Regions from separate parts of the Pseudoxanthomonas sp. CCNWLY206-1 genome, predicted to be linked through region 1. Evidence: predicted binding sites of a transcription regulator. Region 1 holds the regulator's gene; each other region holds the start of a gene.
The links. Region 1 encodes HrcA, which represses chaperone genes, less so after heat shock. Its sites were predicted from a motif close to TTNGCACTCNNNNNNNNNGAGTGCNAA; they were not measured.
Positions count from the first base shown of each region.

Region 2: the regulator HrcA is predicted to act here: its motif matches at 6,775-6,801, upstream of groES (co-chaperone GroES).
Region 3: the regulator HrcA is predicted to act here: its motif matches at 5,030-5,056, upstream of rpoH (RNA polymerase sigma factor RpoH).

Region 1 is NZ_JBDKXI010000001.1:400,279-407,996, forward strand. It holds gene recN (DNA repair protein RecN) at 1-603, opposite strand, end outside; gene hrcA (heat-inducible transcriptional repressor HrcA) at 765-1,808, shown strand; gene grpE (nucleotide exchange factor GrpE) at 2,014-2,529, shown strand; gene dnaK (molecular chaperone DnaK) at 2,726-4,642, shown strand; gene dnaJ (molecular chaperone DnaJ) at 4,733-5,863, shown strand; gene AADW18_RS01700 (prephenate dehydrogenase) at 6,075-7,196, shown strand; gene AADW18_RS01705 (PLP-dependent aminotransferase family protein) at 7,408-7,718, shown strand, end outside.
Region 2 is NZ_JBDKXI010000004.1:385,438-393,155, forward strand. It holds gene AADW18_RS12020 (TonB-dependent receptor) at 1-458, opposite strand, end outside; gene AADW18_RS12025 (hypothetical protein) at 773-1,162, opposite strand; gene AADW18_RS12030 (histidine kinase) at 1,372-2,556, shown strand; gene AADW18_RS12035 (LytTR family DNA-binding domain-containing protein) at 2,573-3,337, shown strand; gene AADW18_RS12040 (TlpA disulfide reductase family protein) at 3,401-4,000, opposite strand; gene AADW18_RS12045 (protein-disulfide reductase DsbD) at 3,997-6,300, opposite strand; gene cutA (divalent-cation tolerance protein CutA) at 6,305-6,640, opposite strand; gene groES (co-chaperone GroES) at 6,850-7,140, shown strand; gene groL (chaperonin GroEL) at 7,286-7,718, shown strand, end outside.
Region 3 is NZ_JBDKXI010000005.1:336,676-344,393, reverse strand. It holds gene AADW18_RS13690 (primosomal protein N') at 91-2,271, shown strand; gene AADW18_RS13685 (NAD(P)/FAD-dependent oxidoreductase) at 2,278-3,576, shown strand; gene AADW18_RS13680 (DUF1203 domain-containing protein) at 3,549-4,016, opposite strand; gene rpoH (RNA polymerase sigma factor RpoH) at 4,141-5,019, opposite strand; gene AADW18_RS13670 (dipeptidase) at 5,136-6,374, opposite strand; rRNA gene rrf (5S ribosomal RNA) at 6,475-6,589, opposite strand; rRNA gene AADW18_RS13660 (23S ribosomal RNA) at 6,744-7,718, opposite strand, start outside.

The DNA of each region.
Region 1 (7,718 bases):
CAGGTCCTCGCGCTGCAGCTCGGTGAATTGATGTTCCAGGTAGTTGATGCGATCGGAGACGTCGCCGCGTTCGGACAGGCGCTCCCGCTCGCGCAACAATGCCTGCCAGCGCTCAGCGCCCTCACGCACGGCCGTGGCTTCCGTGTGATTGCGGGCATAGGCATCCAGCAGCGCCAGCTGACTGGGTTTGGAAAGCAGTGCCTGGTGTTCGTGCTGGCCATGGATCTCCACCAGCCGGGAGGCGAGGTCGGATAGCTGCGACAGGGTCACGCTGCGCCCGTTGATCCAGGCGCGGGAACCGCCGTCCGCGCGGATGACGCGGCGCAGTTGGCAATGACCGTCGTCGTCCAGCTCGTTTTCGGCCAGCCAGGCGAGCGCGGGCGCGGGCGATTCCAGAACGAATTCGGCGGATAGGTCCGCGCGTTCCGCACCATGGCGCACCACGCCGCTATCGGCGCGCAGGCCGGATAGAAAGCCCAGCGCATCCACCAGCAGCGACTTGCCGGCGCCGGTTTCGCCCGAAATGACTGTCATCCCAGGGCCGAATTCCAGTTCGGCGGATCGGACGACGGCAAAATCCTTGATCGCGAGGTGTCTTAGCATGGTCGCGGATTGTAAGGGTTACTGGCTCAAGTTCTGCGACAGCAGGCGCCGCCGTTCGCAAGTGAAGCGCCGATGCTTTCCTTGCCCATACTGGCAGCGGGTGAGACAGGGCAACCCCGCCGGCGCTTGCAATAAAGCCGGCGCACGGCTATCTAGTCGCCATGGCCGCCCCCTCCAATCCGCTCGATCCGCGCGCTCGGCAGCTGTTGCGCACGCTGATATCGCGATACATCCGCGACGGCGAACCGGTGGGATCGGCGACCTTGGCCAAGCATGCCGGTCTGGACGTCAGTCCGGCCACGATCCGCAACATCCTGGCCGAACTGGAAGAAGTCGGCCTGCTCAGTTCTCCGCATGCCTCGGCCGGACGAGTGCCGACGGAGCAGGGATACCGGGTGTTCGTGGACAGCCTGGTGCAGGTGAAGTCCCTGGGCGAGGGCGAAGTCGCCCGGCTGCGTTCGGAAATGCCGCAAGGCGCCGGAACGCAGGCGTTACTGGGGAATGCTTCGGAACTCCTGTCGGCCATGACCCATTTCGTTGGTGTCGTGAGTGCGCCGAAGAGGGAGCAGTTCGCGTTCCGGCATATCGACTTCGTCCCGCTGGATGCGCGGCGGGTACTCGCGATCCTGGTCTTCGCCGACAGCGAAGTGCAGAACCGGGTCATCGAACCGCGGCGCGCCTACGATCGTTCCGAACTGGAACGAGTCGCGAACTATCTCAACGCCCATTTCGCTGGCCGCCCGATTTCCGACATTCGCACCACGTTGTTGCGTGATCTGCGCGCGGCCCAGTCGGAAATGGAAGGCCTGTTGGCGCATTCCGTGGAACTGGCTGAGCAAGCGCTGGCGCCGACCGCGGACGACGTGGTGCTGGCCGGACAAACCAAGCTGATGGGCGTGCAGGATCTGACAGACCTGGATCGCCTGCGGGAGTTGTTCGAAGCGTTTGCCCGCAAGCGCGAGATCCTGCAGTTGCTGGAGCGCACGATCCAGGCTCCGGGGGTGCGCATCTTCATCGGCGACGAAACCGGGCTGGCGCCACACGCCAGCATCTCCGCGGTCACCGCACCGTACATGGTCGGCGGCCAGGTGCTGGGCGTACTGGGGGTGATCGGTCCCACTCGCATGGCCTATGACCGGGTCATCCCCGTCGTCCAGGCTGCGGCCGATGTGCTGGGCGCCGCCATGGACAATCCGGTCAAATAGAGCTTGTTGAACAAGCTAACGGGCGCCAGGGACCGGGGCCGGGGGCAGGGATCCGAGCGCCACGCCGCGGGGCTCACCGAAGGACTGAAGACCTCGATAGGTGGACGCCTTCATTCCCCATTCCCGGCTTTATCGCCTTGAATCCCGCCCGGGCGGCCCCATTGGTTCCGATCAGGCGGCCGGACTTGCCGCAACGGGACCCGAAATGAGCGAGCACGAACAAGATTCCGACCTCGGACAGACATCCGAGTCGAATGAGATTGAAAACGCAAAAGCTGAAATAGAGCGCCTGCATAACGAGTTAGACCAGTTGCGCGCCTCGTCGCTGCTGGAACGCGCCGATCTGGATAACCAACGCAAGCGCGTGGCACGGGACATCGAGCAGGCGCGCAGGTTCGCCAACGAGCGCCTGCTTGGCGATTTGCTGCCGGTATTCGACAGTCTGGATGCCGGTCTGGCGGCTGCCGGCCCCGAACCCAGCCCGTTGAAGGACGGTCTGGAGCTGACGATGAAGCAGTTGCTTAAGGTAGCCAACGACAATGGTCTGGCCCTGTTGGATCCGACCGGTGAAGTCTTCAATCCGGAACACCATCAAGCCATCAGCCAAGCCGAAGCGCCGGGTGCCGCGCCGGGCACCGTAATCCAGGTTTTCCAAAAGGGTTATCTGCTCAATGGCCGGCTGCTGCGCCCCGCGCTGGTCGTGGTGGCAAAGCACGATTGACTATTTTTTCCCTTCCTCTTCAAGGGGAAGGCTGGGATGGGGATGGTTTTCCGGTCGAACGAAGTGAATGTCGACGACAGATAACACCCCTCCCTCTCAATCCTCCCCCTTGAAGGGGAGGGCTCGACCCCCACATTCCACTCATCAACCCGGCCCAGGCCGGCCAAATACTGAATCTCTTAGGGAGCAACCCACAATGGGCAAGATCATCGGTATCGACCTAGGCACGACCAATTCGTGCGTGGCGATAATGGAAGGCGGCAAGGCGCGCGTCATCGAAAACGCCGAGGGCGACCGCACCACGCCTTCCATCGTCGCTTACACCAAGGACGGCGAAGTGTTGGTGGGCGCCTCGGCCAAGCGCCAGGCCGTTACCAACCCCAAGAACACCTTCTACGCGGTGAAGCGCCTGATCGGCCGCAAGTTCACCGATGCCGAAGTGCAGAAGGACATCGGGCTGGTCCCCTACGGCATCGTCCAGCATGACAACGGCGATGCCTGGGTAACCACTTCCGACGGCAAGAAATTGTCTGCGCAGGAAATCTCGGCGCGCATCCTGGAAAAGATGAAGAAAACGGCCGAAGCCTTCCTGGGCGAGACCGTCACCGAAGCGGTGATCACCGTGCCGGCCTACTTCAACGACAGCCAGCGCCAGGCTACCAAGGACGCCGGCAAGATCGCGGGCCTGGACGTCAAGCGCATCATCAACGAACCGACCGCGGCCGCGCTGGCCTACGGCCTGGACAAGACCGACGCCAAGGATCGCAAGATCGTGGTCTATGACCTGGGTGGCGGTACGTTCGACGTGTCGATCATCGAGATCGCCAATGTCGACGGCGAGAAGCAGTTCGAAGTGCTGGCCACCAACGGCGACACTTTCCTGGGCGGCGAAGACTTCGACAAGCGCGTCATCGACTATCTGGTGGAAGAATTCCAGAAGGACCAGGGCATCGACCTGCGCAAGGATCCGCTCGCCCTGCAGCGCCTGAAGGATGCTGCCGAGCGCGCCAAGATCGAGTTGTCCAGCGCGCAGCAGACCGAAGTGAACCTGCCGTACGTGACGGCTGACGCCTCCGGTCCCAAGCATCTGAACATCAAGCTGACCCGCGCCAAGTTGGAAGCGCTGGTCGAAGACCTGATCAAGAAGACCATCGAGCCGTGCCGTACTGCGTTGAACGATGCTGGCCTGCGCTCCAGCGACATCGGCGAAGTGATCCTGGTCGGTGGCCAGACCCGCATGCCGAAAGTGCAGCAGGCAGTGGCTGAATTCTTCGGCAAGGAGCCGCGCAAGGACGTCAACCCGGACGAGGCCGTGGCGCTGGGCGCTGCCATCCAGGGCGGCGTGCTGGCCGGCGACGTCAAGGACGTGCTGCTGCTGGACGTGACTCCGCTGAGCCTGGGTATCGAAACCTTGGGCGGCGTGTTCACCAAGATCATCGAGAAGAACACCACGATTCCCACCAAGGCTTCGCAGGTCTTTTCGACCGCCGAGGACAATCAGTCCGCGGTGACCGTGCACGTGCTGCAAGGCGAGCGCGAACAAGCCCGCTTCAACAAGTCCCTGGCCAAGTTCGATCTGGCCGGCATTGACCCGGCGCCGCGTGGCCTGCCGCAGGTGGAGGTGTCCTTCGACATCGACGCCAACGGCATCCTGCACGTGTCGGCTAAGGACAAGAAGACCAACAAGGAACAGAAGGTCGAGATCAAGGCCGGTTCCGGCCTGTCCGAGGAAGAAATCCAGCGGATGGTGCAGGACGCCGAAGCGCATCGCGAAGAGGACAAGAAGTTCCATGAGCTGGTGCAGGCACGCAACCAGGCTGACGGCTTGCTGCACGCCACCCGCACCGCGATCACCGAGCACGGCAGCAAGGTGCCGGGCGATGTGATCGGCCGTGTCGAGGCCGCGATCGCCGACCTGGATACCGCGATGAAGGGCGATGACAAGGCCCAGATCGAAGCCAAGACCAAGGCGCTGGAAGAAGCCGGCCAGTCGCTATACGCAGCGGCCGCGGCTGCGGAGCAACCCGGTGCGGCTGGCGAGGGCGGGTCCGCCCAGACCGAAGATGTGGTCGATGCCGAGTTCACTGAAGTCAAGGACGACAACAAGCAGTGAATCGGGAATAGGGAATCGAGAATCGGAGAAGCGGGTCACGGCTCGCTTCTCCGCTTTTGACGACTCCCGAATCCCGACTCCCGATTCCCTATGAGCAAACGCGATTACTACGAAGTGCTGGGTGTATCCCGCACCGCCAGCGACGAAGACCTGAAAAAGGCTTATCGGCGCTGCGCCATGAAACATCATCCGGACCGCAATCCGGGCGACACCTCGGCCGAAGCGGCATTCAAGGAATGCAAGGAAGCCTACGAGGTGCTTTCCGATAGCGCCAAACGTCGTGCCTACGATGCACATGGGCACGCAGCCTTCGAGCACGGTATGGGCGGCGGCGGTGGCGGTTACGGCGCGCCCGACATGGGCGATATCTTCGGCGACATTTTCGGCAACATCTTCGGCGGCGCCGGCGGAGGCTCGCGCGCCGCGCGTCGTGGCGCCGATGTCGGCTACGTGATGGAGCTGGATCTTGAAGAAGCCGTTGCCGGCGTAGAAAAGCGTATCGAGATTCCCACGCTGGCGCCGTGCGACCCTTGCAACGGTTCCGGTTCGGAGGATGGCAAGGTCGAAACCTGCACTACCTGCGGCGGGCGCGGCAACGTGCGCGTCCAGCGCGGTATCTTCGCCATGCAACAGACCTGCCCGACATGCGGCGGCCGCGGCCAGACCATCCGGCATCCATGCAAGCATTGCCATGGCGCAGGCAGGGTGGAAGAAGAAAAAGTTCTGTCCATCAAGATTCCGGCCGGCGTGGACAACGGCGACCGCATCCGCTTGACGGGTGAAGGTGAGGCCGGCCCTCCCGGCACACCACCTGGCGACCTGTACGTGGAAGTGCGCGTGCGCGAGCACCCGATCTTCCAGCGCGACGGCGACGATCTGCATTGCGAAGTACCGATCCGGATATCGCAAGCCGCGCTGGGCGACACGGTGCAGGTGCCGACCCTCAACGGCGAAACCGAGATCCGCATTCCGGCCGAAACCCAATCCGGAAAGCTGTTCCGTCTGCGCGGCAAGGGCGTCAAGTCGGTGCGTAGCCGCGGCGAAGGCGATCTGTACTGCCGCGTGGTGGTGGAAACCCCGGTCAACCTGACTCCCGAGCAGCGCGAGTTGCTGGAGAAGTTCGAAGCCACGTTCGTGGGCGAAGAGGTGCGCAAGCATTCGCCTAAATCCGCCACGTTCCTGGATGGCGTGAAAGGTTTCTGGGACCGCATGACGTCCTAGCGCTGTTCTCTGCCGACGCGACGTAGAGCCGAGGTTGCTCGGCTGAGTGTCTCTGGTGTCGATGCTGACAGCAGTGGAGCAAGCTCCGCTCTACGCTAAGAATGGCGCCGGTGGAGGTAAGCGATAGCACCGGCCTTGGTACGATGTGCGTTGCGATAGATGCCTGCCCGGCATGTCCCGGCGGGCTCTTTCATTTCTGGAGAGGGGAAAAATGAACCCACGTCCCGTCATCGGTCTGGTCGGCATGGAGGGCGCCTATGGGCGCTGGTTCCAGCGCTTCTTTCGTGAGCGCATGGGATTGGAAGTAGTCGGCCGGGATCCGGCGGCGGTGGATTCGCTTTCGGAAAGTGCGCTGATCGAATGCGCCGACGTACTGATTTTTTCCACGCCGATACGCCAAACGCCGGCGTTGATCCGTGAATACGTGCGCGTCGCCGATGGCCGCGAGCGCGGCAAGCTGTGGCTGGACGTGACATCGATCAAACGCGCGCCGGTAGCCGCGATGCTGGAATCCCAAGCCGAGGTCGCGGGCCTGCATCCGATGACCGCGCCACCCAAATCACCCACGCTCAAGGGCAGGGTGATGGTGGTCTGCGAAGCGCGGCTGGATCAATGGCGCGATTGGCTCCAAAGCGCATTGGATGCACTGGAAGCCGAATGCGTACGCAGCGATCCGGAGCGACACGACCGAGTGATGGCGCTGGTGCAGGCCATGGTGCACGCCAGCCACTTGGCGCAAGCGGCAGTGCTGCGCGATTACGCGGCGGAATTGGGCGAGCTGGACGCTTTGATGCCTTTTCGCTCGGCTTCGTTCGAAATGGATACCGCGATCATCGCGCGCATCCTGTCGATGAATCCGGCCATCTATGAAGACATCCAGTTCGGCAACCCCTACGTGCCGGAGATGCTGGAAAAGCTCAGCAACCATCTGGCCGAGCTGACGGGCTTGGTCAAGGCTGGCGATGACAACGCTCGCGCGGCATTTCGCCAGGAATTTCTGCAGGCGAGCCACGACGCGCTAGGTGCCAAAGCGCTGGACCACGGCAACTACAGTTTCGAGAAGCTGGGTTATCTGCTGGCGGATATGACCGAGGTCCGCACCCTCAGCGTGCATCTGCCGGTGGACCGCCCAGGTTCCCTGCGCGCTTTGCTGCATGTATTCGAGCGGCATGGCGTCAGTTTGTCGTCGGTGCACTCCTCGCGCACGCCTGAGGGCGAGGTGCATTTCCGCATGGGTTTCACGGCTGAAAGCGATTCCCAGGCGCTCGCAGGCGCGATCGACGAGATCGCGGAGAGTGGCATCGGCCGGGTTCTGCCGCGCCCCGAGGCCTAACGTACGGCTGGTGATACGAATAGCCGTAAAGGCGCTTTTCGTAGAGCGGAGCTTGCTCCGCTGCTCTTGATTGTCGGGAAAACAGCGGAGCAAGCTCCGCTCTACGAAAAGCGGCCATTCCTGTCGCTCTAACGCGCTCCAAAGGCCAAAACGCGCCTGAATACGGCAACGCGGGAAGGCAGAGCGTCTCGGAACCGCTAAACTAGCCCGCATGACCGCCAAATTCACACTCTCAAAACGTGCGCAGGCGCTGACCAGTTCGGCGATCCGCGAAATCCTCAAAGTTACTGAACGGCCCGAAGTGATCTCCTTCGCCGGCGGTCTGCCGTCTCCAGCGACATTCCCGATCGAACGCATGCGCTGGGCGACCGACAAGGTCTTCGACGAATGCGCGCAAGCCGCGCTGCAGTACGGTCCCACCGAAGGTTTCACGCCGTTGCGCGAATGGATCGCGCAGCGCAACAGCAAGCACGGTGTAACCATCCGTCCCAGCCAGGTCATGATTACCACGGGTTCGCAGCA
Region 2 (7,718 bases), on a different contig from region 1:
ATGGGAATCGCGTTGATGTCGGTGCCGGCGGAACCACGCCCGATGGTCTGCTGCACGTTCACCAGCGCCTGCTGATGGCGGCGCTTGCCGTTGACCAGTACCAGGACCTGGTCGGGACCCAATGCGCGTAGCGTGGCCGGGCGCAGGATGTCGGTACCGTCGCTGACGAACGTACGCGAGAAGTTGAAAGAAGGCTCCAGCATCTGCAGTATCTGGCCGATTTCCATGGCGCCGGTGGAATTCAATTCTTCCTTGCCAATCACGTCGACAGGCGCAGCGGTTTCCTCCGCTGTGCGGCCGCGAACGCGAGTGCCGAGTACGACAACCTCATCCAGTGTTCTGGCTTCGGTACTGCTGGACGCCGTGGTGGATGTTTGCGCGTGGGCAGCCGTGAATGTGGAAGCCGCCAAAGCGGCGCTGATCGCCAGGGTCAAATGACGCAGACTCGATCGGGACATGAGTGGTTTTCCTCCTGAATAGTTTCGGACTCGTGGAGCCGTCAGAGAGGTTTACCACTTCTTTAACTTATCGAAAACGGAAAGAATCCCAATTCAGCGCGAGTGAATTTGCGATTACGTAGCGAAGCACGATATGTCATGAAAACAGGCGTAATAGCCGTTTTTCTATGTGCTATGCGACCAATGAAAACGCACGGTTTCGTGTAATGACGCTTACGAGCTTGGATTGCGTGGCGTTGGCGAAGCCGCAATTACACTGCCTCGCACGCGCGCGGAATCGATCGGATGCAAGGCACCATGGCTTTCAACAAGAACTAAGGATTGCCTTCGGCAGCCGTCTCAAACGAATCGGTGCTCCGACGCTTGGCGATGACGGGAAGTGGCTCGATACGAAGGCGGTTTCCGCGGCAGACATTCACGCCCTCATAGATCACCGTTTGGCCATTGCGGAATCCGAAACGAAAATCATGCAGGCAGTTGTCGCTCGCGATCTCGATGGTGGCCGAATCGCCACCGCCTCGCAGCGCCAAACCGAGCGGCTTGTTCTGGAATGAGTCGCTGCCGGCGGTGGCGATGGAGAGCGACGTCACACTGTCGTGCGCGCGGTTGATCAACTCCACGTATCGCGTCTGCGTTGCCTCATCGGCATGCGCGGTGGTGGCGAACAGAAGAGAGGCGAAAGCGGCGGCAAGGATCGGGCGCATGACGAGGTCTCCGGCGAAATGAAGGGTCGCCGGTAGCGGTGATGGGCTGCGCCGCGCGGCATGCCGATCAGGCCATCTCTCATGTCATCGGGAAAGCGATCCGGGACGAATCGTCGTTACGCCGTTGCGAATCGTAGCCGCGCGCCGCCGCGCTTTTCAGCGCCGCGCGCTGCGCCTAGGATGGCGGCGTACTCACCTAGAAGCATGCAATGAACATCCGCCTCGGCAGCACGGAAATCGGCCTGTTCCGCTACCTTGGCCTGTGGTCGGCGGTGGTGGTGGTGTTTGCAGTGCAGCGCTTCCTATACGACTCGGTCGACGGGCCGACCTGGTCGGTTTCCGATTATCTGCGCTGGTCGATGATCCAGTGGTATACCTGGGCGGCACTTGCGCCGTTGGTGTTCCGACTGGCCGAGCGCTACCCGATCCAGGCCCCGGTGCGCCTGCGTGGCCTGGGGCGGCAGTTGCCTGCAAGCATTGCCGTGACCCTGCTTGCCATGGTCATCGGCGCCTTCGTCTCGACAGTGTTCGAGCCCAGCTCGTTCGGCCAGCAGCTCCAGTTTTTCCTGAGCATGCATTTCGCTACCGGGCTGTTTACGTACTGGGCACTTTTCACCATCCAGCAGGCGGTGCACTTCCATGCCGAGAAGACACGCCGCGAAGTCGAGGCGAGCCGGCTGGCCGCCGAGCTCGCGCAGTCTCGCCTGCAGGCGCTGAAGTCGCAGCTGCAGCCGCATTTCCTGTTCAACACGCTGCACGCCATCGTGACGCTGCTGGACGAAGACACGTTGTCGGCCGAGGACATGCTGCTACGGCTCAGCGATCTGCTGCGCGCATTCCTGGAAGACTACGACGGACAGGAAATTACCCTGCGCCGGGAGCTGGCCCTGTTGGATCTCTATCTCGGTATTCAACGTGTGCGGTTCAAGGATCGCCTGACCACGCAGATCTATATTGCGCCGGACGTGCTGGATTGCGCCGTACCCAGTCTGATCCTGCAACCGATCGTCGAGAACGCGATCCGGCATGGCATCGGCCAGCGCGTGGGTAGCGATTGCATCGAGATAGAGGCCAGGCGGGAGGACGATAGCCTTTGCATCGATGTGCGTAATCGCAACAGCATGCTTATGAAAGGCACCCTCGAGAATGATGCGTTCAATAGCAGCCCGCTCGATAGCAGTGGGATCGAGGAAAGCAGGCCTGAGAACGAGAAGAGCGCCGCGGGCCATGGCATCGGCTTGTCCAATACACGGCTGCGCCTTAGGGAACTCTATGGCGAAAATGCACGGATCCGTCTCGATATGATCTGGCCGCAAGGCGTGGCCTGCCGTATCCGTTTGCCGTTCCGCGAACTGGAAGAGCCCGAAGAGATGCCGGAGCATGTGCCCGCATGAACGTGCCGGTCGTTCCATGAGTATCTCCGCGCTGGTGATCGACGACGAGCCGATTGCGCGGCATGCCATCGTGCGCCTGTTGCGAAGCGATCCGGACATCGAGCTATTGGGTGAATGCGGCGATGGCGCATCCGCGGTGATCGCCATCCGCAGCCAGCAGCCCGACCTGGTATTCCTGGATATCCAGATGCCCGCGATGACCGGCATGGACGTGGTCGCTTCGATCGGCGCCGCGCACATGCCCGCGACGATCTTCGTCACCGCGTTCGAGCAATATGCGGTGCGCGCATTCGAAGCCAATGCGGTGGACTACCTGGTCAAGCCTTTCAGTCGGGAGCGTTTTGCGGACACCTTGCAGCGTGCGAAAACGCGCTTGTCGGCCGGCAACGCTGGCACGCAGGTCACCGCTCAGATACTGCAGGCGCTGGATGCGCTGCGCCAGCGCGATACCTACCTGGATCGCATTCCGGTGCGTGTGGACGAGCATGTCGTCTTTGTCGACGTTCAGGACATCGTCTGGATCAAGGCCAGCCGCAACATCGTGCAGCTGCATCTGGCCGACCGCGTGCACGAACTACGCGAAACCATGGCCGCGTTGGCCGCGCGATTGGATCCACGCCACTTCGCCCGCGTCCACCGCTCGGCGATCATCAACATCCGCCGGGTCAAGGCGATCCATCCGTGGTTCAACGGCCATCACGTCGTCACCATGGACACCGGCCAGCAACTGCGCATGAGCCGCTATCAGCACGAGACGTTCCTGCGGCTGACGGCGACGTAGGATGGGTTGAGCGCAGCGATACCCCTCGATCGCGGTGATGGGTGCCGCTGCGCTCAACCCATCCTACGGCTTCGCCCAGCTACTGATTTCGCCGTGGACGAACGGGCCGATCTTCTGTTTGACGATGCGTCCGTCGGCGCTAACCAGCACCGTGTACGGCAGCACGCCGCGGGTATTGCCCAGCCAGACGCTGGCATCCGCGGGTCCGGGCGTATCCAGCACGATGGGATAGCTGACCGGTACGCGTTGCAGGAAGTCGCGCACGCCTTCTGGCGTATCCAGTGCGAGTCCGATCACTTGCACACCATCGGCCGCTTGAGTCTTGGCGAAGGCTTCGAGTTCGGGCATCTCTTCCACGCAGGGGCCGCACCAACTGGCCCAGACATTGATCAACAGCGGACGCCCCGCATAGTGGGCTGGGATGTCGATGCGTTCGCCATCCAATCCCGGCAGCACGACAGACGGCATTGCATCACCGCGCTTGGCAGGAACCACACCCGCAGGCGGTTTTGGCGCAGACGCATCCGCGGCGCTTTGCAGCACGCGCTGTCCCGCTTCTGTCCGCAGCAGCACTCGGCCGCCGTCGAACCATACACTGGCGACGGCACCAAGCGCGGCGGCCACGACAGCCGCCAATAGAATGCGAGGCGTGGTGACTTTCATTGCGCCGCTCGTGCCAATGCGTCGCTCACCATCTTGCGAGTCAGCACGGTCGGCAGCACTTCGCCTTCGCCACCGTTGCGCGGATACACCACATACAACGGCACACCGACGGCCTTATGACTTTCCAGGAACGCGGTGATTTCCGGATCCACATTGGTCCAGTCGCCCTGCATGAAAACGGCGTCGTGCTGCTCCAGCAGATCGCGGAATGCCTGGGTGTGAAGTACGGTTTTTTCGTTGGCTTTGCAGGTCACGCACCAGTCGGCGGTCATGTCGACGAACACCACGCGTCCTTCCGCCCGCAGTGAAGCCAGCTTGGCATTCGAAAACGAGACCGCCGCGGCACCATCCGCACTTGCCCGGGACGCTGACGGCAGGCGATGCGCCATCGCCAGCGGCACCAGCGATGCAGCCACCAGCGCCACCGCCAATGCGCGGCGAAGCGGTGCCGTGCGCAGGCGCAGACGCTGGAACCACCACAACCCCAGCGCCAGCAGCACCAAGCCGGCCAGCGCCAGCCCAATCGCATCGATGCCGCGCTGGTTGCCCAGCACCCACAGCAGCCAGACCGCGGTCAGGTACATCGGGAAGGCGAGGAACTGTTTCAGTGTTTCCATCCACGCGCCTGGACGGGGCAAACGGTTGGCCAGCGCCGGTACGAAACCGATCAGCAGGAACGGCAGCGCCAATCCCAGTCCAAGTGCGGCGAACACCATCAGCGCCAGCGGCGTGGAGGCGGTGAAGGCGAACGCCAGCGCTGCGCCCATGAACGGTGCCGTGCAGGGACTGGCAATCACCACCGCCAATACACCGGTAAAGAAGTCTCCCGCGGGTCCGGTCTGGCGCGTCAGCGCATCGCCCGCTCCAGCCAGGCGATGGCCGACGGAGAACACACCGGACAAGCTCAGCCCGATAGCGAACATCAGATATGCCAGCAAGCCGACGACCCACGGCTGCTGCAGCTGGAAGCCCCAACCGAGCGCCTGGCCCGCGGCGCGCAAGCCCAGCGCCAAGGCGCCAATGGCGACGAAACTGATCAATACGCCAGCGGTGTACCACAACGCACTTTGCCGCGCGTGGCCACCGCTGCGCCCGCTATCGGCCAGCGACAACGCCTTCAACGACAACACCGGCAGTACGCACGGCATCAGGTTCAGGACCAGTCCGCCACCCAGCGCCAGCAACAACGCCAGCAAAAAGCCGCCGACGGTAGGCGCGTTGCGGCGTTGCACGTCTTCCGGCGGCGTGGTGCGCGGCACTTCGGCCGGATTACCCGTGGAAGCGGCATCGGAAGCAACGGCGGCGGCTTTCGAAGTTCCCGCGGCATCGCCGCCTGCTTCTGAGCCCACAACGCTCGTGGACGTGGCAGCCGTCGCCGCAGCGGCGGTAACCGTGCCGACGGGAATCGATAGCTTCACCCGGCGCGTCATCGGCGGATAGCAGATGCCACCGGTCTGGCAGCCTTGGAAGGTCACCCGCAGCGTGGCATCGACGGCGCGCGCGTGTTCGCGTTTCAGCGGTACCGGCACCTCGGCTTGATCGAAATAGACCACGACATCGCCGAAGTGTTCATCGTGGTACGCCTTGCCCTTGGGCCACTGCGGCGGTTGCAGCGCGATGCCCGGGGCGCCTTCCAGCGCCATCGAAGTGCGGTCGCGGTACACGTAGTAGCCGGACGTCGGGGTAAAGCGCAGCAGCAATTGGTCCCCGTTGAAGGCAATCGCTTCGAAAGCGAATGCCTGCTCCGGCGGCAGCGGTGCGGCATCGACGGCGCCGGCGGACGGGTTGCCCAGCAGCGACGTGCCAGGCCGCGTCAATGGAACGAATGCCGTTGGAGCGCTGTCGGTTGCCGGCAGCGTGACGGTCAGCGTGCGGGTTTGTGGCGGATAGCAGACCCCGGCATCGGCGCAGCCTTGGTATTTCACCTTGAGCGTGACGCGATCAGCGATGGCGGTGCCTGGCAATACGCCGGTCAGACGATCGCGGTAGGTCTCCACATCGCCGAAGAACTCATCTCGATAAGCCTTGCCCTTGGGCAGCTGCAGCGCCTCGCCGGTGAAGCCTTCGGTGGCCTGCACATCGGTGCGATGGCGGTAGAGGTAATAGCCGTCGGCGATCTTCCACTCGATCTCGATGCGGTCGCGGGTCGGCGCCTTGGCGCTCAGCTCGAAGGCCTGGTCCACCGGCAGCAGGTCGTCCACGTCCACGGCCAGCGCGGGGGCGCTCGGCCAGGTGCCCGCCAAAATCAGCAGCAGCGCGGAACAGGCGGGCAAGAAAAACGAACGGCGCAACAACGTCATAGGATCACTCGGGGAAATCGGCGGGGTCTTGGGTCTGGGCGACGACCCAATCCAGATAAGCGGGCAGGCCGGCGCGGACTTCGACCGCGATTACCTCCGGCAGTTCATACGGGTGCAGTTCGCTGATGCGGGCGCCTAGTGCTTCCAGCCGTTCGGCAGTGGTCTTGACCAGCAGCAGGACTTCGCTAGCCTGTTCCACCTTGCCCTGCCAGCGATACACCGAAGTGACCGCGGGGAGCAGATTGACGCAGGCGGCCAGCCGTTCTCCCACCAGGGCATCGGCGATGCGCTGGCCGGTAGCGGCGTCGGGGCAGGTGCAATAGACAAGGCGGATGGGCATGGGCGCGGAATTATCGCAGACCCCGGCAGGCGGGCTTCCGCAAAAATTTCCGGCAAGTGGCCCTTGAATCGTCATCTTGGGGCCCCAACATCTGGGCAATCCGGCGTTCGTGCCGGGTTTTTGCGCCCGCGATGCTGGCAGTCGACATGTCCGAGTGCTAACATCGCCACCCTTTCCCGTGTGTAATCAATCACTTAAAGAGGATTGAAATGAGCAATATCAAGCCGCTGTACGACCGCGTGGTCATCAAGCGTATGGAAGAAGAAAAGATGTCCGCTGGCGGCATCGTGATCCCCGACTCGGCCACCGAGAAGCCCATCAAGGGTGAAGTCGTCGCCGTGGGCGAAGGCAAGGCGCTGGACAACGGCAGCGTGCGCGCGCCGAAGGTCAAAGTGGGCGACAAGGTCCTGTTCGGCAAGTACAGCGGCACCGAAGTGAAGCTGGACGGTACCGACTACCTGGTCGTCAAAGAAGACGACATTTTCGCGGTCCTCGGCTGACGCCGAGGCGGGAATGGGGAATCGGGAATAGGGAATCGGAAAAGCGCATTCGCGCCGATTCACCCGTCACGGTCTCCACTCCCCCGCAATGTCATTTCGCTTCTAACGATTCCCTATTCTCAATTCCCCATTCCCGGAGATTCAAATGGCTGCCAAAGATATCCGTTTCGGCGAAGACGCACGTACGCGCATGGTGCGCGGCGTGAACATTCTCGCCAATGCCGTCAAGGCCACCCTGGGCCCGAAGGGCCGCAACGTCGTGCTCGAGAAGAGCTACGGCGCCCCGACCATCACCAAGGACGGCGTGTCCGTCGCCAAGGAAATCGAACTGGCTGACAAGTTCGAGAACATGGGCGCGCAGATGGTCAAGGAAGTCGCTTCCAAGACCTCCGACAACGCCGGCGACGGCACCACCACCGCCACCGTGCTGGCACAGGCGCTGATCCGCGAAGGTTCCAAGGCGGTCGCCGCCGGCATGAACCCGATGGACCTGAAGCGCGGCATCGACAAGGCGGTCATCGCCGCCGTGGCCGAGCTGAAGAAGATCAGCAAGCCCACCGCCGACGACAAGGCGATCG
Region 3 (7,718 bases), on a different contig from region 1:
TGCGTGATTTTCGTCAAGGAATTGACAGATTGTCGACGCAACTGAAGCGGCGTTCACGGCCGGGCAGCCGGGCCGCTAAACTGGCCGCGAATGCTCTCCGATGCCCTGCTCAGAATCGCCCTGCCGCTTCCCTTGCCCCGGGGTTTCGACTATCTCCCACCTGCCGGTCACACCGTTTCTCCCGCCGATGTAGGGCGGCGTGTACGGGTACCGTTCGGTTCGCGCGAACTGACCGGCGTGGTGGCGGAAGTAGTCCCTCCAGGCGATGGCCACCATGAGCTTCGCGAGGTGTTGGCTGTCCTTGATGCCGCACCGCTCTTTCACGGGGAGTTGCTGGATTCACTGCAATGGCTGGCGCGCTATACCCACGCGCCGCTGGGGGAGGTATTCGCCACGGCACTACCTGCACCGCTGCGACAGGGCGAACCCGTGCCGGAATCGAACGTCTGGGCGTGGCGTATGACCCGCGATGGAGCGGCCAATGCAGAGGGCTTGCGGCAGGGCCGTCCACGTCGATTGGCGGAATTGATAAAGCTGGGACCACTGGAGGAAGACACTCTGGACCTCCGGATGGAGGATTGGCGCAGCGCCGCACGCGCTCTGCTCAAACGCGGGTACGCCGAACGCGTAGCCGTTTCCGCGAGCGTTCCGGTGCCGCAGCCCCAATCGGGTCCGATGCTCAACGAAGAACAGCACGCGGCAGCGACAAGCATCCTCGCAACGGAGGGCTTCCTACCGCTGCTGCTGGACGGCGTTACCGGCAGCGGTAAGACCGAGGTCTATCTGCATGCCATCGCCGATTGCCTGCGGCGTGGCCGCCAGGCGCTGGTGCTGGTGCCGGAGATCGGCCTGACTCCGCAAACGCTGGCGCGGTTCCGCGCTCGGTTGGGCGTGCCGGTGCATGCACTGCATTCTGGGTTGAACGACAACGAGCGTGCACGTACCTGGGCTGCCTGCGCGCGCGGGGAAGCACGCGTGGTGGTGGGCACACGGTCGGCGGTGTTCACGCCACTGCCGGAAGCGGGTTTGATCATCGTCGATGAAGAACACGACGGCAGCTACAAACAGCAGGATGGCATCCGTTACCACGCCCGCGACTTCGCACTGGTGCGCGGCAAGGCCTTGGCGGTGCCGGTGGTGCTGGGCAGCGCCACACCGTCGATGGAATCGCTGCACAACGCTCATAGCGGCCGTTACACGCATCTGCGGCTGTCGCATCGAGCCGGCGATGCCAAGCCACCCTCGGTCAGAGTGCTGGACGTGCGTAAGCGCTCGCAGCAAGCCGGTTTGTTGCCCGAAATGGTCCAGGCGATCCGTCGAGCAGTCGACGCCGGCGGTCAGGTGCTGGTGTTCAAGAATCGCCGCGGTTACGCGCCGGTGCTGCTCTGTCACGACTGCGGCTGGAGTGCGCGATGCAAGCGCTGCGATTCACCCATGACGGTGCATGCCGGCGGCAAACGCCTGCAATGCCATCACTGCGGCGCACGCCAAGCCGCGCCTCCGGCTTGCCCCGATTGTGGCGGCCTTGCATTGCAGCCCCAGGGTATCGGCACCGAGCGGCTGGAAGAGACATTGTCGGAAATTTTCGTCGATGTGCCGGTACTGCGCATCGACCGCACCACCACTCAGCGCCGCGACGCGCTGGCCAAGCATTTGGCGTCGCTCGGCGATCGGCCTGGCATTTTGGTGGGCACGCAGATCCTGGCCAAAGGTCATGATCTGCCGCACCTGACGCTGGTCGTCGTGGTGGGCGTGGACGAAGGCTTGTTCTCCACGGATTTCCGCGCGGGCGAGAAGTTGGCGCAACAGCTGATTCAAGTGGCCGGACGCGCGGGCCGTGCGGAAAAGCGGGGAGAAGTCTGGTTGCAGACGCATCATCCGGATCATCCGCTGCTCAATACACTGATCAATGGGGGTTATCACGCCTTTGCAGAGGCCGAGCTGCAGCAGCGCGAAGCGGCGGGTTTCCCGCCATTCGCTCATCTGGCGTTGCTGCGCGCCGAGGCACAGCAGAGCGACGCTGCATTGAACTTCCTGCAAGCGGCCAAGCAGCGATTACGCGCCCAGGACTCGACACTTGAGATGCACGGGCCGTTGCCGGCGCCGATGCCCAAGCGCGCCGGCATGCACCGCATGCAGCTGTTGCTTTCGGCGCCAGACCGGCGCCTGCTGCATCGCCTGCTCGATCACACCGTTCCCGCTTTCTACGACCTGCCCGAGGCGCGCAAGACGCGCTGGTCGTTGGATATCGATCCCATCGATCTCTATTGAGTGTTTATGACTTCTTCGCACACATCGGTCCCGCACATCGTCGTCCTCGGCGGCGGCTTCGCCGGTCTTTGGGCGACTCGCGCATTGGCGAATTCGCCAGCACGCATCACCCTCATTGATCGCCACAACCATCATCTTTTTCAGCCATTGCTGTATCAGGTGGCGACTGCCGGCTTGTCGGCGCCGGACATCGCCGCACCGTTGCGACACATCCTGCGTAAGCAAACCAACGTGGAAGTCCGGCTGGCAGAAGTGCTCACTATCGAGCCGCAGAAAAAACAGGTGGGACTGGACGACGGCAGTACGTTGGGTTTCGACTATCTCCTGGTCGCCACCGGTGCGACCCACGCCTACTTCGGCCACGACGAATGGGCACGCCACGCACCCGGCCTGAAGACATTGAACGACGCGCTGCAATTGCGTCGTCACCTGCTGCTGGCGTTCGAGCGAGCGGAGGCGGAGACGGACCCTGCGCAGCGTGCCGCATGGTTGAACTTCGCTATCGTCGGTGGTGGCCCAACCGGAGTGGAACTGGCGGGTACGCTGGCGGAGATCGCCCGGCATACGCTGAAGAACGAATTTCGCAATATCGATTCTTCGGAAGCACGCGTGCGCTTGATCGAGGCCGGACCCCGGGTACTGTCTTCATTTCCGGAATCGCTGTCGGAAAAAGCCCGCCTGCAACTGTCCAAGTTAGGGGTCGAAGTTTCGACCGGCATACCGGTCACTGACATCAACGAAGACGGCTACCGCCTGGCTGACGAATTCGTCGCGGCAAAGACCGTTGTCTGGGCTGCTGGCGTGGCCGCGTCACCCTTAGCCAAGTCGCTGGCCGTACCATTGGACCGCGCGGGCCGCGTGCTAGTGCAACCGGATCTGAGTGTGCCTGGCCATCCTGACATCTTCGTCGCCGGCGATCTGGCGGCGATCGCCTCCGATGGCAAGCCGGTGCCCGGTGTTGCGCCTGCCGCGAAACAAATGGGGCGGCATGTAGCGCAGACCATCCAGGCACGTCTTGCCGGAGCGGCGGCAACGCCGTTCCAGTACAAGGACTATGGCAATCTCGCCACTATTGGGCGCATGGCGGCGGTGGTGGATTTCGGCAGGCTGAAATTTTCAGGAATTCTAGCCTGGTGGTTCTGGCTTGCCGCGCACGTGTTTTTTCTCATTGGCTTCCGCAACCGAACCGTCGTCCTGCTCAATTGGGCGTGGGCGTATTGGAGTTACCAGCGCGGCGCCCGGATCATCCTGGGCGGCGACAACGCCGGCGAAGACGATCAGTCGCGATCGACACGGCAGGCATAGCAGCCCGGCCGCGCATTGTGGATATGCAGATAGGCGATCTGTTCGCGCTCGAAGAAGCCGGTAATGATCGCTTCCAGGCCTGTTCCCTCCACTACTTCCGCAGCGTGCATCCAACCGTGTTCGTCGTAGGCTCGTACGGAAAGCAGGCGGTGCAGGAAGGACGGCGGAATGCGATCTTGGAAGCTTGCGGCAGCGGTGGGTTGTTGCCGGATGAATATCGGACCGCTGGCGCGGTAAGGACCCTCCACGTCGTGGTGCTGGTGGGGAAGCAACAGCAAGGGTTCGCCAGCCTTGGCGTCCTGTAAAGAAATTCGACAAGGAAAGCCGCGATCGCTGTCCGCCAAGACACGACGGATGTTCAGTGCAGCAAGCGCGCTGTCTTCCAAGGACCAGAGATTCTTGAAGGGTTCCGGCGATAGGCCGGTAATACGATAAGCCATGATGTGCTCCTACCTTGAGTGGTTGGCACTATCCTGCTGTTTCGTAATGTCCGGCGATATCCGGATCTTGCACACAAAAACGGCTCCGTTTCCGGAGCCGTTTGGGTTTGACTGATCCGCTGCTTTAGGCGGCGAACAGCGCCTTCATCTTTTTCAGCGCGTTCGCTTCGATCTGGCGGATACGCTCGGCGGAAACGCCGTATTCGTCAGCCAGCTCCTGCAGCGTGATCTTGCTTTCGGCATCCAGCCAACGACGCTTGATGATGTCGCGCGAACGTTGATCCAGACCGGCCAAGCCTTCACGCAACAACTCCAGCTGGTTGTCGGCGCTGTCAGCACGTTCGTAAGCCTGCGACGGGTCTTCGTCGTGCGCGACCAAGTAGCTCGCCGGCGACGGCGGGGTGTGGTCTTCGTCTTCGTCTGCCGGAGCATCGAAACCGATGTCACGACCTGACAGGCGCGACTCCATCTCAAGTACTTCGCGCTCGGACACATTAAGGTCTTTCGCTACCGCGCTGACTTCCGCTGCATTCATCCATCCCAACCGGGTCTTGGATTTGCGCAGGTTGAAGAACAATTTGCGCTGAGCTTTGGTCGTAGCGACTTTGACGATGCGCCAATTCTTGAGGATGAACTCGTGCATTTCCGCACGGATCCAGTGCACCGCGAAGCTCACCAAGCGCACACCGATTTCCGGATCAAAGCGCTTCACCGCTTTCATCAGACCGATATTGCCTTCCTGGATCAGGTCGCCTAGCTGCAGGCCGTAGCCGCTATAACCGCGGGCGACATGCACCACGAAGCGTAGATGCGAATGCACCAGTTCGCGCGCGGCATCCAGGTCTTCTTTTTCGCGATAACGACGCGCCAGTTCCTGCTCCTCGTCAACGGTCAGCACCGGAATCTGATGCACGGCACTGACGTATGCGTCCAGCGAACCGAGCGCACTGGGAATCGGCAGATTGTTGGCCACCATAGCGGTGGTAGGGGAGGTCTGGTTCATAGGCACCATATTAGCAGTCGGGGGATTCGACTGCTAACCCGAGAAATAGTTCCCTATCATCCTGTCGATGGAACAATTACCAGATTCTGTTCAACCTAAATTTATGTTTTTACTCGTTATTTCGCCCTGACGCTCTCCGCCTTGCTTTGGACGGCCCGCAGCACTCTGAGCAGGTTGCCGCCCCAGACGTTGCGGATGTCTTGGTCCGTATAGCCCGCCTGGCGTAGTCGCTCCGTGATGGCAGGGAGCGCCGATACATCCTCCAGACCCACGACGCCACCGCCTCCGTCCCAATCCGCTCCGATCCCCACGTGATCTGGACCTGCGACTTTCAAGATGTGCAGCAGATGGCGCATGTAGTCGTCCAAGGTGGCGCGCGGAACGGGGTACTGTTGATCGACCGATCGCCGTTCCTGCAGGTAAGCCTGGACTTGCCCTGGAGTCAGTCCGCTCTCGGGTCCATATTTCTTGGATAGGGCGGACAGCGCTTCCTCGCGCGCGGGAACTTTAGGCACCTCAACTAAATAGCCGCCATACGCGTTGACGTGGATCACCCCTCCCTTGGCCGCCAATTTTCGGATCCGAGCATCGTCAATGTTGCGAGGATGCTCGTATATGGCATCGGCACTGGTATGCGACAGGACAATGGGCGCCTGCGATAGTTCCAGCACTTGATCGAAGACGGCATCGCTGGCGTGCGAAGCGTCCAACAGGATGCCCAGCCGGTTTGCTTCGCTGACCAACTCACGTCCCTTCGGACTCAAACCTCCCCATTCCTGACCTTTCGCATCCGTGGAGGAGTCTCCAAAGTCGTTATTCAATACATGGGTGATGCCCAGCATGCGCAACCCGAGGCGATGGTAAGCACTCAGCAAAGTGGGATCGGATGCCAACGGCGACGCATTCTCCATGCTGATAAAAACTACCCGCTTGCCTTCGGCTGCAATCCGCTCCGCATCGTCCGCGGTCAATGCCAGCTGGAAGTCGGCGGCATTGGCCGCCAACATTTTGTGGATGGCGACCAGCCGCTCCAGTGCATGATCCCGCGCATCGCGATTGCCCGCGGGATCGCGCGCTCCTTGACCGGTGTAGACCACCCAGAAGCCGCCATCCAGACCACCGGCTTTCATACGCGGCAGATCGACTTGGGCGAGGTCCGCGTCGTGCTCGTGATTGTCGCTGATGCTCCAACCAGGCCGGGCGAAATTAGCGGGAGTATCGAGGTGGGTATCCAGAACCAAGGCGCTTTCGTGTAACTGTTTAACGCCCTCCGTAACCACCTGCTCTGCATTCACGCCAAAAGCCACCGGGAGACCGAACATCAGGCACGTCATCACCAAAGGCCGCAGCTTCATCGCAGGATTTCCCCAATGTGGATAAGTGCTCGATTGTTCGCCAAACCAAAGCAATAAAAAACCCCCAATCTCATATGAGATTGGGGGTTTGGGGTAAAGCCCCTGGCGATGACCTACTCTTGCATGGCTTAAGCCACACTACCATCGGCGCGGCTGCGTTTCACTTCCGTGTTCGGGATGGGAACGGGTGGGACCACAGCGCTAATTTCACCAGGGAGACGGTTGGAGCGTGCAGGCATCCGATAGAACGGAGCCGCACCGTCTCGCATAGGGTCTTGTGACGTAGCTTGCTATTTTGGATTTTCATCGACGTGACCGTCGAGGAAGCTTTCCCTTGTGAGGGAAGCACGTAAAGCAACTTGAGGTTATATGGTCAAGCCGCACGGATCATTAGTATCAGTTAGCTCAACGCATTGCTGCGCTTACACACCTGACCTATCAACCACGTAGTCTTCATGGTTCCTTTAGGGGGCTTGTGCCCCGGGAAGTCTCATCTTGAGGCGCGCTTCCCGCTTAGATGCTTTCAGCGGTTATCGCTTCCGAACATAGCTACCCGGCAATGCCACTGGCGTGACAACCGGAACACCAGAGGTTCGTCCACTCCGGTCCTCTCGTACTAGGAGCAGCCCCTCTCAAACTTCCAACGCCCATGGCAGATAGGGACCGAACTGTCTCACGACGTTCTGAACCCAGCTCGCGTACCACTTTAAATGGCGAACAGCCATACCCTTGGGACCGACTACAGCCCCAGGATGTGATGAGCCGACATCGAGGTGCCAAACACCGCCGTCGATATGAACTCTTGGGCGGTATCAGCCTGTTATCCCCGGAGTACCTTTTATCCGTTGAGCGATGGCCCTTCCATACAGAACCACCGGATCACTAAGTCCTACTTTCGTACCTGCTTGATCCGTCGATCTCGCAGTCAAGCACGCTTATGCCTTTGCACACAGTGCGCGATGTCCGACCGCGCTGAGCGTACCTTCGAGCTCCTCCGTTACTCTTTGGGAGGAGACCGCCCCAGTCAAACTACCCACCATACATGGTCCCCGATCCGGATTACGGACCTAGGTTAGAACGTCAAGCACGACAGGGTGGTATTTCAAGGTTGGCTCCACGACAGCTAGCGCCATCGCTTCAAAGCCTCCCACCTATCCTACACAGACGAACTCAACGTTCAATGTAAAGCTATAGTAAAGGTTCACGGGGTCTTTCCGTCTTGCCACGGGAACGCTGCATCTTCACAGCGATTTCAATTTCACTGAGTCTCGGGTGGAGACAGCGCCGCTGTCGTTACGCCATTCGTGCAGGTCGGAACTTACCCGACAAGGAATTTCGCTACCT